DNA from 4 places in the Streptomyces sp. CA-288835 genome. Region 3 is predicted to be linked to each of the others. Evidence: riboswitches for the same ligand, from Rfam matches in the RefSeq annotation. Region 3 holds a riboswitch; each other region holds the start of a gene.
The links. Region 3 has a riboswitch for cyclic di-AMP ahead of ACQEVY_RS17875 (transglycosylase family protein). Riboswitches for the same ligand answer to the same signal wherever they lie in the genome.
Positions count from the first base shown of each region.

Region 1 (3,200 bases), 110 kb from region 3:
CGAAGACACGGGACTGGGCGTTCGTACGGTAGAAGACGGCGACGTCGCCCGCCTTCGCCTCACCGGCGTCCGTCAGCCGGTCGATCTCGTCGGCGACGAACTGCGCCTCGTCGTGCTCCGTGTCGGCGACGTAGCCGGTGATGCGCGCGCCTGCGCCCGCGTTGGTCCACAGGTTCTTGGGGCGGCGGCTTTCGTTGCGCTCGATGACCGCGTTCGCGGCGCTCAGGATCGTCTGTGTGGAGCGGTAGTTCTGCTCCAGGAGGATCGTCGTCGCGTCCGGGTAGTCCTCCTCGAACTGGAGGATGTTGCGGATGGTCGCGCCGCGGAAGGCGTAGATGGACTGGTCGGCGTCACCGACGACACACAACTCGGCGGGCGGCACGTCGTACTCGCTCGGGGGTACGTCCACGGGGTGCTCGGAGGTGCCGACGAGTTCACGTACGAGGGCGTACTGGGCGTGGTTGGTGTCCTGGTACTCGTCCACCAGCACGTGACGGAAGCGGCGGCGGTAGTGCTCGGCGACGTCCGGGAAGGCGCGCAGGAGGTTGACCGTGGTCATGATCAGGTCGTCGAAGTCGAGGGCATTCGCCTCGCGCAGCCGCGACTGGTACATCGCGTAGGCCTGGGCGAGGGTCTTCTCGAAGCCGTCACTCGCCTGGGCGGCGAAGTCCTCCTCGTCGATCAGCTCGTTCTTGAGGTTCGAGATCTTGGCGCTGAACGACTTGGGCGGGAACCGCTTCGGGTCGAGGTCCAGGTCGCGGCAGACCAGGGCCATGAGGCGCTTGCTGTCGGCGGCGTCGTAGATCGAGAACGAGGAGGTGAAGCCGAGCTTCTTCGACTCGCGCCGCAGGATCCGTACGCACGCGCTGTGGAAGGTCATCACCCACATCGCGTTCGCACGCGGGCCGACGAGGTGCTCGACGCGCTCCTTCATCTCGCCCGCGGCCTTGTTGGTGAACGTGATGGCGAGAATCTGGCCGGGATGCACCTTGCGCTCGCCGAGCAGGTACGCGATCCGGTGTGTGAGCACACGGGTCTTGCCGGAACCGGCACCGGCCACGATGAGCAGGGGGGAGCCGGAGTGCACGACCGCCGCGCGCTGGTTGTCGTTCAGCCCCTCCAGGAGCGCGGCCGCGTCCACATGCGGACGGGGGGCACCATCGCGGTAGTACGCCTCCCGGTCCGGCGGCACGTCGAACTTCCCGCCGAACAGATCGTCCGGAACCTGCTCCGGTACGTGCTCGTCCTCGGGCGGTGGCGGGGGCTCTTCCTCGTGGTCCCGCGAGGGTTTGAGGTCCGCCAGGAAGCTGTCATCAAAGAGGCTGCTCATCGCTCTCCGAGTCTAGGCTCCCCCACTGACAGCTCGCCGCCGCCCTGAAAAGCTGTCCGGGAAAACCCTGAGAACTCCGCTCGTACGAGACTGCCGAGGGCCCGCCCGGATTTCTCTCACCCTCCAGGACCGTCCCGTCACGGTCGGCGACGGATCATGGAGACTGAGGCTAAGGTCACGAAAACGTATCGGACAATTCGCTCATCAACCTTCACAGGAGCCACACGAGTTGGTTAGCTTTCGCAGTGGGCCGCTCGACCCCCACCGGCGAACGTCGCCGGGCCGTGCGGCTCCCGCCGAGTCCGGTACGCCTTTGTGGCAACCCGGAGCCGGGGACCCACCGACCTTGGGGTGAATCGGTCCAACTCCCTTAGGGGACAAGGACCGTAGGGCAAACCTTCCGAAGCACACGCCCGAACCCGACAGCTAACTCGGTAGGCGGAGCACGGAAGGAGTCGCCTTCGTGGCGCCACACCGCAAAGCGCGGTCGTCCAATCCCAAGGGCATACGGACCCCTGCCCTCGCCACCGCCGCTCTCACCTCGGTGGCCCTCCTGTCGCAGACCGCGAACGCCTCGCCCTCCGCGGAGCCGAAGCCCAGTCTCGACGAAGTCCAGAAGAAGGTCGACGACCTCTACGCGCAGGCGGAGACGGCGACCGAGAAGTACAACGGTGCCAAGGAGAAGACCAGCAAGCAGCGCAAGAAGGTCGACAACCTCCTTGACGACGTCGCCTCCCGCACGCAGAAGCTCAACGAAGCACGCGAGGAACTCGGTACGTTCGCCACCGCGCAGTACCGCACGGGCACCGCCGCCCCGGACACCGCGGCCATGCTGCTCGCGGACAACCCGCAGGACTACTTCGACCAGAACCAGCTGATGGACCGGCTGACCAGCCGCCAGCAGCAGGCCGTCGACGACTACGCGACGCAGCAGTCCGAGATGACGCAGATGCGTCAGGAGGCCTCCGAGAGCCTTCAGTCGCTCACCCAGACCGAGAACACGCTGAAGTCGTCCAAGGCGACCGTTCAGCGGAAGCTCGCCGAGGCCCGCCAGTTGCTCTCGCAGCTGACCGCCGAGGAGAAGGCGCGGCTCGCGGCGATCGAGCGGGAGCAGCGCGAGGAGGCCCAGCGCAAGGCGGAGGAACTGGCGCGGCAGCAGGCCGCGGAGGAGCAGCGCCGCCAACAGCAGCAGGCCCAGCCGGCTCCCGCGCCCTCCACCGGCGCGGGGACCTCGACCGGCACGGGCACTTCCGCGGGCGCCTCGACGGCCAAGGGCGAGAAGGCACTCGCCTTCGCCCGTTCCCAGACCGGCAAGCCGTACGTCTGGGGCGCCTCAGGACCGGACTCCTACGACTGCTCCGGCCTCACCCAGGCCGCCTGGAAGGCCGCCGGCGTCACCCTCCCGCGCACCACCTGGGACCAGGTCAAGACCGGCACCCAGGTCTCGGTCGCCAGCGCCCAGCCCGGAGACCTCGTCTTCTTCTACGACGACATCAGCCACGTCGGCCTCTACCTCGGCGACGGCATGATGATCCACGCCCCGAAGCCCGGTGCGTACGTCCGCGAGGAGTCGATCTACTACATGCCGGTCCACAGCGTGGTCCGTCCGGCGTGAGGCACGCGCGCGTGGACCCCATTTCGGGGTGCACGCGCGCGTGAGCCGTTTTTGGGTTTTTGGGGCTCTTCATGAGGCCGTGTTTCGAGGCTCCCCATGAGGCCGTTTTCGCGGACCTTCGGGCCGTCAGGTCCAGAGCACCGCGATGAAGACGTTGGCGGTGGTCAGCCCGCCGACCAGACCGAACGAGCCCTTGTCCACCTTCTCCTCGTCCCGCTTCACGTACACGAGGCCCAGGATCACGATCAGCAGCGC
Region 1 covers NZ_JBNJMW010000001.1:3,886,859-3,890,058, forward strand. Annotated here, with positions in the region: gene pcrA (DNA helicase PcrA) at 1-1,330, opposite strand, end outside; cyclic di-AMP (ydaO/yuaA leader) riboswitch at 1,615-1,786, shown strand; gene ACQEVY_RS17430 (NlpC/P60 family protein) at 1,794-2,945, shown strand; gene ACQEVY_RS17435 (hypothetical protein) at 3,072-3,200, opposite strand, start outside.
Region 1: linked by a shared signal. The riboswitch ahead of ACQEVY_RS17430 (NlpC/P60 family protein) and the one ahead of ACQEVY_RS17875 (transglycosylase family protein) in region 3 are both predicted to bind cyclic di-AMP.

Region 2 (3,200 bases), 1.5 Mb from region 3:
TCATGGTGCCCGCGTTCGGCCTGCTGACCTGGCTGGCCATCTGGACCCGGCAGCGCGAACTCGGCACGATCCGCACCGAACTGCCCGCGTACGCGATGGCGGGCTGGCTGACGGTTCCCGAGCCGTTCGTGCTGGGCTCGATGAAGGCGCGGAGGCTGGCCCGCGAGTGGGCCACGCATCACGGCGGCCGCCCGGCGGGGCGGGCGGTCGCGGAGTACGAGGCGTACGCGACCTCTCTCGCGTTCCTCCGCCACCGGGGGCGCCGCGGCCGCGCGGGCACCGATTTCGTCGTACGGGAACGGGAGTTGCTCAACGAGCTCTGGGCCCGCCGTGAGCTGGCTCGCCCCGCGCTGGCGTACGCGGCCCGGGCCACGGCTCCGCCGCCGGCGCCGCCGCCGTGGCCGACGTACGGGAACTCGTACGGGCAGGCGTCGCCCTACCCGGCGTACAACCCCTACCGGAACTAGGCGCTCCGCTGGAGGTGCAGTGATTCGGCTGCGGGCCGGTGGGGGCTGGTCGCGCCCACGCGGCGGAGCCGCAAATCGACGCAGCCCCGCGCCCCTATCGGGGCCTGCGGCCCCTCAAGCGGGCGCGGTACCGCACTGGGCTTCACCAAAGCCGCCCAGCCCGGAACCAGGCGAAAACCAAGACGCCACCCGCTTCTCGTCCGAAAGCGAATGGCGTCAAAGATCTTGCAGGACTTACGGGTTGAGCCCCTTGCTCCGCAGCCAAGCCATCGGGTCGATCCCATCCCCGCCCGACGTCTTGACCTCCATGTGGAGGTGCGCCCCGGTGACATTGCCGGTCGCGCCGACGCGGCCGATGACCTCGCCCGTGCTGACCTTCTGGCCGACGCTGACGCTGATCGAGGACTGGTGGGCGTACCAGACCTCCGTGCCGTCGTCGAGCTTGAGCTTGGTGAGGTAGCCGTACGAGCCGTTCCAGCCGGCCTCGGTGATGGTGCCGCTGTGGACGGCCTTGAGCGGCGTGCCCGAGGGAGCGGCGAAGTCCAGGCCGGTGTGGGTCCCGGAGGACCACAGCGCGCCGGACTGCCCGAAGGTCGAGGTGATGGTGTACGAGGACGTCGGCAGCGCGAAGCTCTTGGCGAGCTCGGCGAGGCGCTCCGCCTCAGCCTTCTGCCGGGCCTCCTCCGCCGCCTTCTCCTTGGCGGCTTCGGCCTTGGCCTTGGCCTCTTCCCGCTCCTTGGCGGCCTGGTCGGCGGCCTTCTTCGCGGCGGCGGTCGCCGCGGCCTGCCGGGCCTCCTGGTCCACCTGATCCTGCTGGCGCTCGGCCTGGAGGATGATGCGGGCGCGCAGGGCCTCGCCTGCGTCGGAGTTGCCCTGCTCGGCGTCCGCGGTGCTCAGACCGGCGTGGGTGAGCGGAGTCGTGGAACCGGGCTCTTCGTCCGTGTCGCCCGAGATCAGCGGAAGGTCGGGAAGCGTGATCGAGACCGGCGGCTTGCCGGTGTTCGCGCTGGCCATGCCGCCCGCGCTGACGGCGGCGATGACGCCGACGCCCAGAACCGTGGAGCTGCGTGCGAGGCCTCCGCCGCGCTGCTTGCCGACGCGGTGCCTGCCGCGTACGGGCTTGAGGGAATCCTCAGAGGGGTTCCACTCCTCCCAGGTCTCCTCGTCCTGGCGTTTGCCGTAGCCGAATGTGTCGGGCTCCTCATTCGGCGCGAACGAAGTCTGGGGGGCAGGCCGGTTGGACGCCACGTAGGCGCACTCCTTTCCTTCCTTCCGCCTACCGGGTTAGCTGACGGGTTCGGAGCAGGAAGGTCTCCTACGCGCGTTGCTCACGGTGTCTCCACCGGAACAACGCCCGATTCACCCCAAGTTGGTGGTTCCCCGGTTCCCTTGCGGGATTCGGCGCGTGCGCACGGAGCCGACTCTTGTGTCGGCTGGGACGACCGCGCTGCGTTATCGAACGTTAATAGAGGCAGGCCCTGGATTCCAAGCTGTTCTGGAGATTCGTTGGCAGTCTTGGCCTGGACTTTCAGGTCATCACTGGGATGAATCGGGCGAGTTGATCGTGACTCAGCTCCAATTCACTGCTGTGACTGCTGTTGACAATGTTTCAGTTGTTATGCGGAGTGGGTTCGTCCGACTACGGAAGGTGATACGACGCCGCCTCCGGCATCATGCGTCCGCCTCACCAGTCGCCCTCACGGTCTCCGGACCGCCAGCAGCGCCATGTCGTCCGTCGCGCCGCCGACTCCCGTATGCCGTACGACTTCCTCCACGAGCGTGGCCAGCAGCGCCCGGGGTCCGTGGAAGGTCCGGCCCGCGAGCCTGTCCGCCGGGTCGAAGAAGACGCCGTGCCGGTCCCGGGCCTCGGTCACCCCGTCCGTGTAGAAGAGCAGGGTGGCTCCGGCGGGGAACGGGACCTCCTGCGCCCGGTCGGGCCACGGGCCCAACTCGCCCATCCCGAGCGGCAGTGCGGGGTCCTCGTCCTTCAGCGTGTCCAGCGAGCCGTCGCCGTAGAGCATGAGCGGCCCCGGGTGGCCGCGGTGGACGAGGCGTACGACGGCGTCGGCGTGCGGGATTTCGGCCAGTACGGCGGTGGTGAAGCCCTCGAACGCCTCGAGGCCGCCGCGCCGGGCGGCCTCGCGCACCAGTGCTCGCTCCAGCCGCTGCGCCACCGCCTCCAGGGTCGCCTCCTGCTCGGCGGCCTCCCGGAAGGCCCCGATGAGCACGGCCACGGCCGCCACCGCGCCCATGCCCTTCCCGCGTACGTCGCCGACGACGAGCCGTACGCCGTGCGGGGTGTCCTGCACGGCGTACAGGTCGCCCCCGATGAACGCGTCCGCCTGCGCCGCCTCGTACCGCGCCGCGATGTCGAGCCCGCCGATCCGTTCGGCCGGTTCGGGCAGTACGGCGCGCTGGGCCGCCTCCGCGATCTCGCGGGCGGAGGCGAGACGTTGGTCACTGCGGCGCACGAGGCGGTTGATGGCGAGCGCCAGCACGGCAACCGCGGTCGCGGTGGCCACCTCGGTGGCGGCGCCCACGTCGAAGTCGCCCCTGATGTGCAGCAGGGACAGGGCGGCGACGGAGACGACTCCGGTGCGCAGCGTGTTGGCGAAGGTGGAGAGGGGCGCGGCGATGAGCGGGGCGACCGTGAAGAAGGGCACCGCGGTGAAGGGAGGAGGGGTGAGGAGGTCGTAGCAGACGCCCGCGATGATCAGCAGCACCGGGAGGGCC
Region 2 covers NZ_JBNJMW010000001.1:5,509,483-5,512,682, reverse strand. Annotated here, with positions in the region: gene ACQEVY_RS24950 (PrsW family intramembrane metalloprotease) at 1-467, shown strand, start outside; gene ACQEVY_RS24945 (M23 family metallopeptidase) at 702-1,715, opposite strand; cyclic di-AMP (ydaO/yuaA leader) riboswitch at 1,726-1,881, opposite strand; gene ACQEVY_RS24940 (PP2C family protein-serine/threonine phosphatase) at 2,165-3,200, opposite strand, start outside.
Region 2: linked by a shared signal. The riboswitch ahead of ACQEVY_RS24945 (M23 family metallopeptidase) and the one ahead of ACQEVY_RS17875 (transglycosylase family protein) in region 3 are both predicted to bind cyclic di-AMP.

Region 3 (3,200 bases):
TGTCGCGTGAAAGGCAACCGCATGCTCTCCGGGAACGGTCGACACCGTCGCCCCCGTCAGGCACCGGCTCTCTTGGTGGCGGCGGGGGTGACCGGATCGGCCCTCGCGATCCCTCTGCTCGCGGCGAGCGGCGCGAGTGCCGCCAGTGATGCGACCTGGGACGCGGTCGCGGAGTGCGAGAGCGGCGGCTCCTGGAGCGCCAACTCCGGCAACGGGCAGTACGGCGGCCTCCAGATGACCCAGGAGGAGTGGGAGCAGTACGGCGGTCTCGACTACGCGATGAGCGCCGATTTGGCGAGTCGCTCGCAGCAGATAGCCGTCGCCGAGAAGGTCCTCGCAGACCGGGGCACGAGCCCCTGGGCGACCTGCGGACTCGTCGCGGGCCTCACGCAGAACTCCGACTCGCCCGACGTGGATACGGGCTTGGCGCAGGACTCGCCCGCTCCGAGCCCGACTCCGTCCAACGAGGCGGAGTCGGGGTCGAGTTCGGGGGCGGATTCGGGCACCGGCTCGGACACCGGCTCCGGGTCGGAGGCGGGTTCGGGCGCGGACTCGGACTCCGGCTCCGATTCGGGGCAGACGTCAAGTGGCGGCTCCGTAAAGGGTGATTCATCCGGTACGTCGGGTGCGTCCGACTCATCCGATACGTCCGCCGACTCGGACTCGTCCGGTACATCCGAATCGTCCACCGGCACTTCACAGGACTCCGGCAGCGATTCCACAGCCGAAACGCCGAGCCCCGAGAGCTCGCCAAGCCCTCCGACGGACACGACGAACGAGGGCGACTCGGACAACTCCGGCGAAAACGCCGACTCTTCGGGCGGCGAGAGTGAGAGCACAAACACAGACGAGGGCACCGGCCGCCACCGTGGCGACAGTGCCGAAGAGGGCGCCGAGGACTCCCGTACGGACGACTCCACCGGCCGGCACGCCTCCCGTGGCGACGACGCCTCGCGCGAGGCGGCGGACGCCCAGGACGGCTCGTACACCGTCCGCTCCGGTGACAGTCTCTCGGCGATCGCCGACTCCCATGGCCTCCAAGGTGGATGGGCCGGGTTGTATGCAGCGAACGAGTACACGGTCGGCGCCGACCCGGATCTCATCCTTCCCGGTCAGCGCCTTGAACTCGGCACAGACTGAGGGGTGTGCAAGGTGCCGAACCCGACCAAAAGCGGCGGCAGTTCGGGCCAGATGTCCGGTTTGATGAGAGTGAGACATGGATCTCAAAGGGCCTGATCGACTTTGAAATTCGGCGGATCGCATGTTTACGGTCGTGACCGCTCGCCACAGCGGGCCCCGACGGACGTCACGCCGAATCCTGCCAACGTCCGTACGGGAACAGTCGTCGCGTAAAGCGCCGTAGGCAGGAGCGGGGGACCCAAGGTAAGTGCCGGGCCCGGTCGTCGAGACCGGGTGCGGCTTGGGGTGAAGTCGTGCGGAGCGATCCGTACGGCCGGGCAACTCACCAGGCCCGAACCCGACAGCTCACCTCGTAGGCGTCGGTGAGGGGATCTCTTCATGCTGCTTTCCGGCAAGGGCAAGCACCGTCGCCCGTCCAAGGCCAGCCAAATAGCCACGCTCGCCGGTGTCACCGGTGCCGCCATCGCCGCCCCGCTGATGGTGTCGGGTACGGCCTCTGCCGCCACCGCCTCCGAGTGGGACGCCGTCGCCCAGTGCGAGTCGGGCGGTAACTGGAAGATCAACACCGGCAACGGCTACTACGGCGGTCTGCAGTTCTCCGCCTCCACCTGGTCCGGTTACGGCGGCACGAAGTACGCCGCCACCGCCGACCAGGCCTCCAAGGCCCAGCAGATCGAGATCGCCGAGAAGGTCCTCGCGGGTCAGGGCAAGGGTGCCTGGCCGGTCTGCGGCAAGGGGCTGTCGAACGCCGCGTACAACGGCGGCGGCTCGGACTCCGGTGCCGCGCAGCAGAACACCCAGCAGTCCCAGCAGCAGAGCGCGCCGGCCCAGGAGGAGCGTGCCTCGCGTTCCGCGGACCGCCCGGCTGCCAAGAAGACCGTCACCACCCCGACCGGCAAGAAGGTCAAGAAGGGCGACGGCGAGTACAAGGTCGTCAAGGGTGACACCCTCAGCGCGATCGCTTCGGAGAACGACGTCAAGGGCGGCTGGCAGAAGCTGCACAAGCTGAACGACGACATCGTCGACGACGCGAACGTCATCTACCCGGGCCAGCAGCTGCACCTCAGCTGACACCGAGCCCCCGGCTCAGCTGAAGCCCAGCCCCCAGCGCGGCGTCAGCTGAGCCCCGAGCTCGGCCGAAGCCGAGTCCCCCAACTCGGCCGAAGCTGAGCCCCCGGACAGTCCCGCACCGGTGCGTCTTCCCCCGTACGCACCGGTGCGGGACTTTTCTGTCCCCCTACTCGTCCCCTGCTCGTCCCTACTCGTCCCTCTACTTGTCCAGCCCTCGCTTTGTTCCGTTCGGAAACAATTTACTTTCGGTTCGGTCCATGCGAGGGGCGGACGGCTGGCCGATCGCCCGGAGCCGGTTAGGCTCGTCATCGCGGAGCCGCCGCGGCTTCGCGCTGTGCGGGCCCAGCGGCCCGCGTCACCGCGTCACATCCCAGAAGGAGATGCTCGTGCCGTCCATCGACGTCGTCGTAGCCCGGGAAATCCTGGACTCCCGAGGCAATCCCACGGTCGAGGTCGAGGTTGGCCTCGACGACGGCAGCACGGGTCGTGCCGCCGTTCCGTCCGGCGCCTCCACGGGCGCCTTCGAGGCCGTCGAACTCCGCGACGGAGACGCCAACCGCTACCTCGGCAAGGGTGTCGAGAAGGCGGTCCTCGCCGTCATCGAGCAGCTCGGCCCGGAGCTCGTCGGTTACGACGCCACCGAGCAGCGGCTGATCGACCAGGCCATGATCGACCTGGACGCCACCGACAACAAGGGCTCGCTCGGCGCCAACGCCATCCTCGGCGTCTCCCTCGCCGTCGCCCACGCCGCCTCCGAGGCCAGCGACCTCCCGCTGTTCCGTTACCTGGGCGGGCCGAACGCGCACCTGCTGCCGGTCCCGATGATGAACATCCTGAACGGCGGCTCGCACGCCGACTCCAACGTGGACATCCAGGAGTTCATGATCGCCCCCATCGGTGCGGAGTCCTTCTCCGAGGCGCTGCGCTGGGGCGCCGAGGTCTACCACACCCTCAAGAAGGTGCTGAAGACCAAGGGCCTGTCCACCGGC
Region 3 covers NZ_JBNJMW010000001.1:3,993,548-3,996,747, reverse strand. Annotated here, with positions in the region: gene ACQEVY_RS17880 (transglycosylase family protein) at 88-1,140, shown strand; cyclic di-AMP (ydaO/yuaA leader) riboswitch at 1,346-1,514, shown strand; gene ACQEVY_RS17875 (transglycosylase family protein) at 1,519-2,211, shown strand; gene eno (phosphopyruvate hydratase) at 2,592-3,200, shown strand, end outside.

Region 4 (3,200 bases), 2.1 Mb from region 3:
CGACGACGCGCCCGGCTGCGAGGACCCGTACGACGTCGAGAGCTGGAAGACGGGCGAGAGCCACACCTTCTGCGACTCGTACCTGATCCCGGCGAACGCCAAGGAGATGGAGGTCCGCTGGGCGGAGGAGGACGGGGAGCCGTTCATCTGGAAGTTCCCCGGCCAGTAGGGCAGTTGCTTCCACCGGCAGCCATCGATAAGGAAAGGAAGAGGAATGAAGAGATCCGCTGCCCTGACCGCCGGCGCCCTCTCCATAGCCGTACTCACCGGCCTGACCGCCTGCGGAGGCGGTGACTCGGAGACGGACGCGGCGGCGGACAAGCCCAAACCTGAGGCCTCGGCCACCCCTTCGAAGGGGCCGAACCCGGCTGATCGCCTGGCGAAGCTCATGGTCACCCAGGCCGAGATAGGCGGTGACTACGAAGTCGCGAAGGCAGACCTGGACCCGGAGTACGCCTTCGCCAAGTCTCAGGACGAGGTCACCCTCGACAAAGAGGTCTGCGCCCCACTGGCGTACGCGATGAACCAGCTCCCGCTGGGCGAACCGCAGGCCTTCCTCACCCATTTCGCGTCGATCAACCCGCTCACCAAACCGTCCAACTACATAACGCTCAACGCCTACGAGGAGGAGGGCAAGGCGGAGTCCGCCATGGCCGGCCTCTCCAAGGCGGTGGACTCCTGCGGCGCCGGCTTCACGGCCAAGGCGAACGGCAACAGCGGCAAGCACGACACCGTCACCGCGGAGAAGACCGATGCGGCAGGCGACGAATCCCTCGCCTTCAAGTCCACGATGACGTTCAGGGGGGTCACGCATACGGTGCACGGCGCGGCCGTACGCAGCGCCGACGTCGTCGCCGTCTACTTCTCAGTGAACGGCTCGGCCATCTCCAAGGGCTACCCCAGCGACACGAAGATCCCGGCGATGATCCTGAAGAAGCAGAACGCGAAGCTCGGTTGACGGGTGTGCGTCGGCCCGGGTACCTGGTACCCGGGCCGGTGTTCTGCTCAGGCCCGATACGGGCCCCGATCCCTCTTGATAAGGGCCGTTCTTAATAAGGGCCGTTGACGTTGTCGATCGAGCCGTATCGGTCGGCGGCGTAGTTGCAGGCGGCCACGATGTTGGCGACCGGGTCGAAGGGGTCCGTCGACGTGCCGGGCACGTGGTAGGCGCTGAAGGTCGGGTCGATGGTCTGCAGGAGGCCCTTGGACGGGGTGCCGGCCGCGGCGTTGGAGTCCCAGTTGTTGATGGCCTGCGGATTCCCGGACGACTCGCGCATGACGTTGCGGTGGATGCCGTCGTACGAGCCCGGAATCCCGTGCTGGGCCATGATGTCCAGGGCTTCCTTGATCCAGCCGTCGAGGTCGTTCGAGTACGTCTTCGCGGCGGCTTGCGTGGCAGCGGCGGGCGCCGCGGACTTGGCGGCCGCCGGGCTCGCGGCCGCCTTCTTCGTACCGACCGTCAGCGTGAGACCCGGCTTGATCATCGACGGGTTGTTCCCGATGACCGCACGGTTGGCCTTGTACAGCCCCTGCCAACCGCCGCTCGTGCCATGCTTCTTGGCGATCTTGGTCAAGGTGTCGCCCTTGGCCACCTTGTGCGTGACGAGCTCTACCTGCGGAGCGGCGGCTTGCGCGACCTGCGTGACCTGCCCCGACGGCTGGGCGGCGTGGGCACCGCTCACCGCCACGAACGGGAGCGCGAGCGCGACGCCACCCGTTCCTACGGGGACGAAGGCGCGGGCGATGCGGCTGACTCTCGTACGGCGGTGCTTACCTCGTGCGGGCATGACGAATTCCTCTCCGGCGCCTGCGAGGTGAGCTGTCGGGTTCGGGCGGGAGCTGCCCGGCCGCGCGGGGAGCGCGACTTCACCCCAAGCCGTTCCGGTTGCCCGGATCGGCGACTTACCTGGGTCCCCCGCTCCTGCCGTAGCGCGTGGACGAATGGGGTTCCGGAGCGGCGGCAGGATTAGGCGTTCCGTCCGGATCGAGACGTGAACGTATGCGAGAGCACACACCCGAAACAAGCCTCGAAATCCCGGTGCGCCCCTTATGAACTCGCTAAAACGAGGGGCAAATCGCCCGATTATTCCGGAACGCGACTCTCAACTTACGTTCTGCAAAGCAGAAGTTGTCGAGGTGCGCCTTCAACGCCCATTCCATCCGCACGTGACCCATTTCACGCGATCAAGTACCACTAAGACTGAACAAAGCGGCAATGTAGGCAACTCGGGCATTGCGCGTTCCTGGGGGCGGTCCGGGGCGGGGCTTGCAGAACCCCTTGCCGGTCGGCCCCTAGGCACGTTGACAGGCGACTGCCGCCATGCTGCGATGAGGCGCTTCCCAGCCGGACCTGCGGACCTGCGCCGCGTCGCATGCCGCTCAGGCACCGGATCGACGGCCACCTGACCGGGCGACGCCCGAAAGCAGAGCGAGGACCCATGCCGCAGCGCGCCGCGACCATCGTCGGCGGCGGAATCGGCGGCCTCGCGGCGGCCATCGCCCTGCACCGCCGGGGCTGGCGCGTCGAAGTCCTGGAACGTGCCCCGGAGTTCACCGAGATCGGCGCCGGCATCTCGCTGTGGCCGAACGCGCTGCACGCGCTTGAGGTGCTCGGCCTGGCCGACGACGTACGGGCACTCGGCGCCGTCGAGGCCGCAGGTGGCGTACGGGACCGCCGGGGCCGCTGGCTGTCCCGTACGGACAACGCGGAGCTGGCGCGCCGCTTCGGCCAACCCCTCGTGGTCCTGCACCGCGCGGACCTGTTGCGGGTGCTCACCGAGGCACTGCCCGCCGACAGCCTGCGGTCGAGCAGCGAGGTGTCCGCGGTCCGCGACGACGGCCACGGTCTGGTCGTCGATCACCGCGGGGGCACAGGGGGCGGGTCCCGGCCCGACGTCGTGGTCGGCGCCGACGGGCTGCGCAGTGCGGTCCGCCGCACCTTGTGGCCTCACGCGGCCGGCCCCAGGTACGCCGGTTACCCGGCCTGGCGCATGGTCACCGAGCCCTTCGCCGAGCCGCCCTCCGAGGGCGCGGCGATCTGGGGCCGTGGAGAGAGGTTCGGCTACACGGCGCTGCCGGGCGGGCGGATGTACTGCTTCGCGACGGCGTCGCTGCCGGAGGGAGCGGCCTCCGGCTCGTCCTCGCCCTCGCTCTCGTCCTCGTCCGAGCACGCCGAACTGCTGCGCCGGTTCGGGTCGTGG
Region 4 covers NZ_JBNJMW010000001.1:6,063,004-6,066,203, reverse strand. Annotated here, with positions in the region: gene ACQEVY_RS27670 (hypothetical protein) at 1-169, shown strand, start outside; gene ACQEVY_RS27665 (hypothetical protein) at 215-958, shown strand; gene ACQEVY_RS27660 (transglycosylase SLT domain-containing protein) at 1,050-1,787, opposite strand; cyclic di-AMP (ydaO/yuaA leader) riboswitch at 1,792-1,942, opposite strand; gene ACQEVY_RS27655 (FAD-dependent monooxygenase) at 2,439-3,200, shown strand, end outside.
Region 4: linked by a shared signal. The riboswitch ahead of ACQEVY_RS27660 (transglycosylase SLT domain-containing protein) and the one ahead of ACQEVY_RS17875 (transglycosylase family protein) in region 3 are both predicted to bind cyclic di-AMP.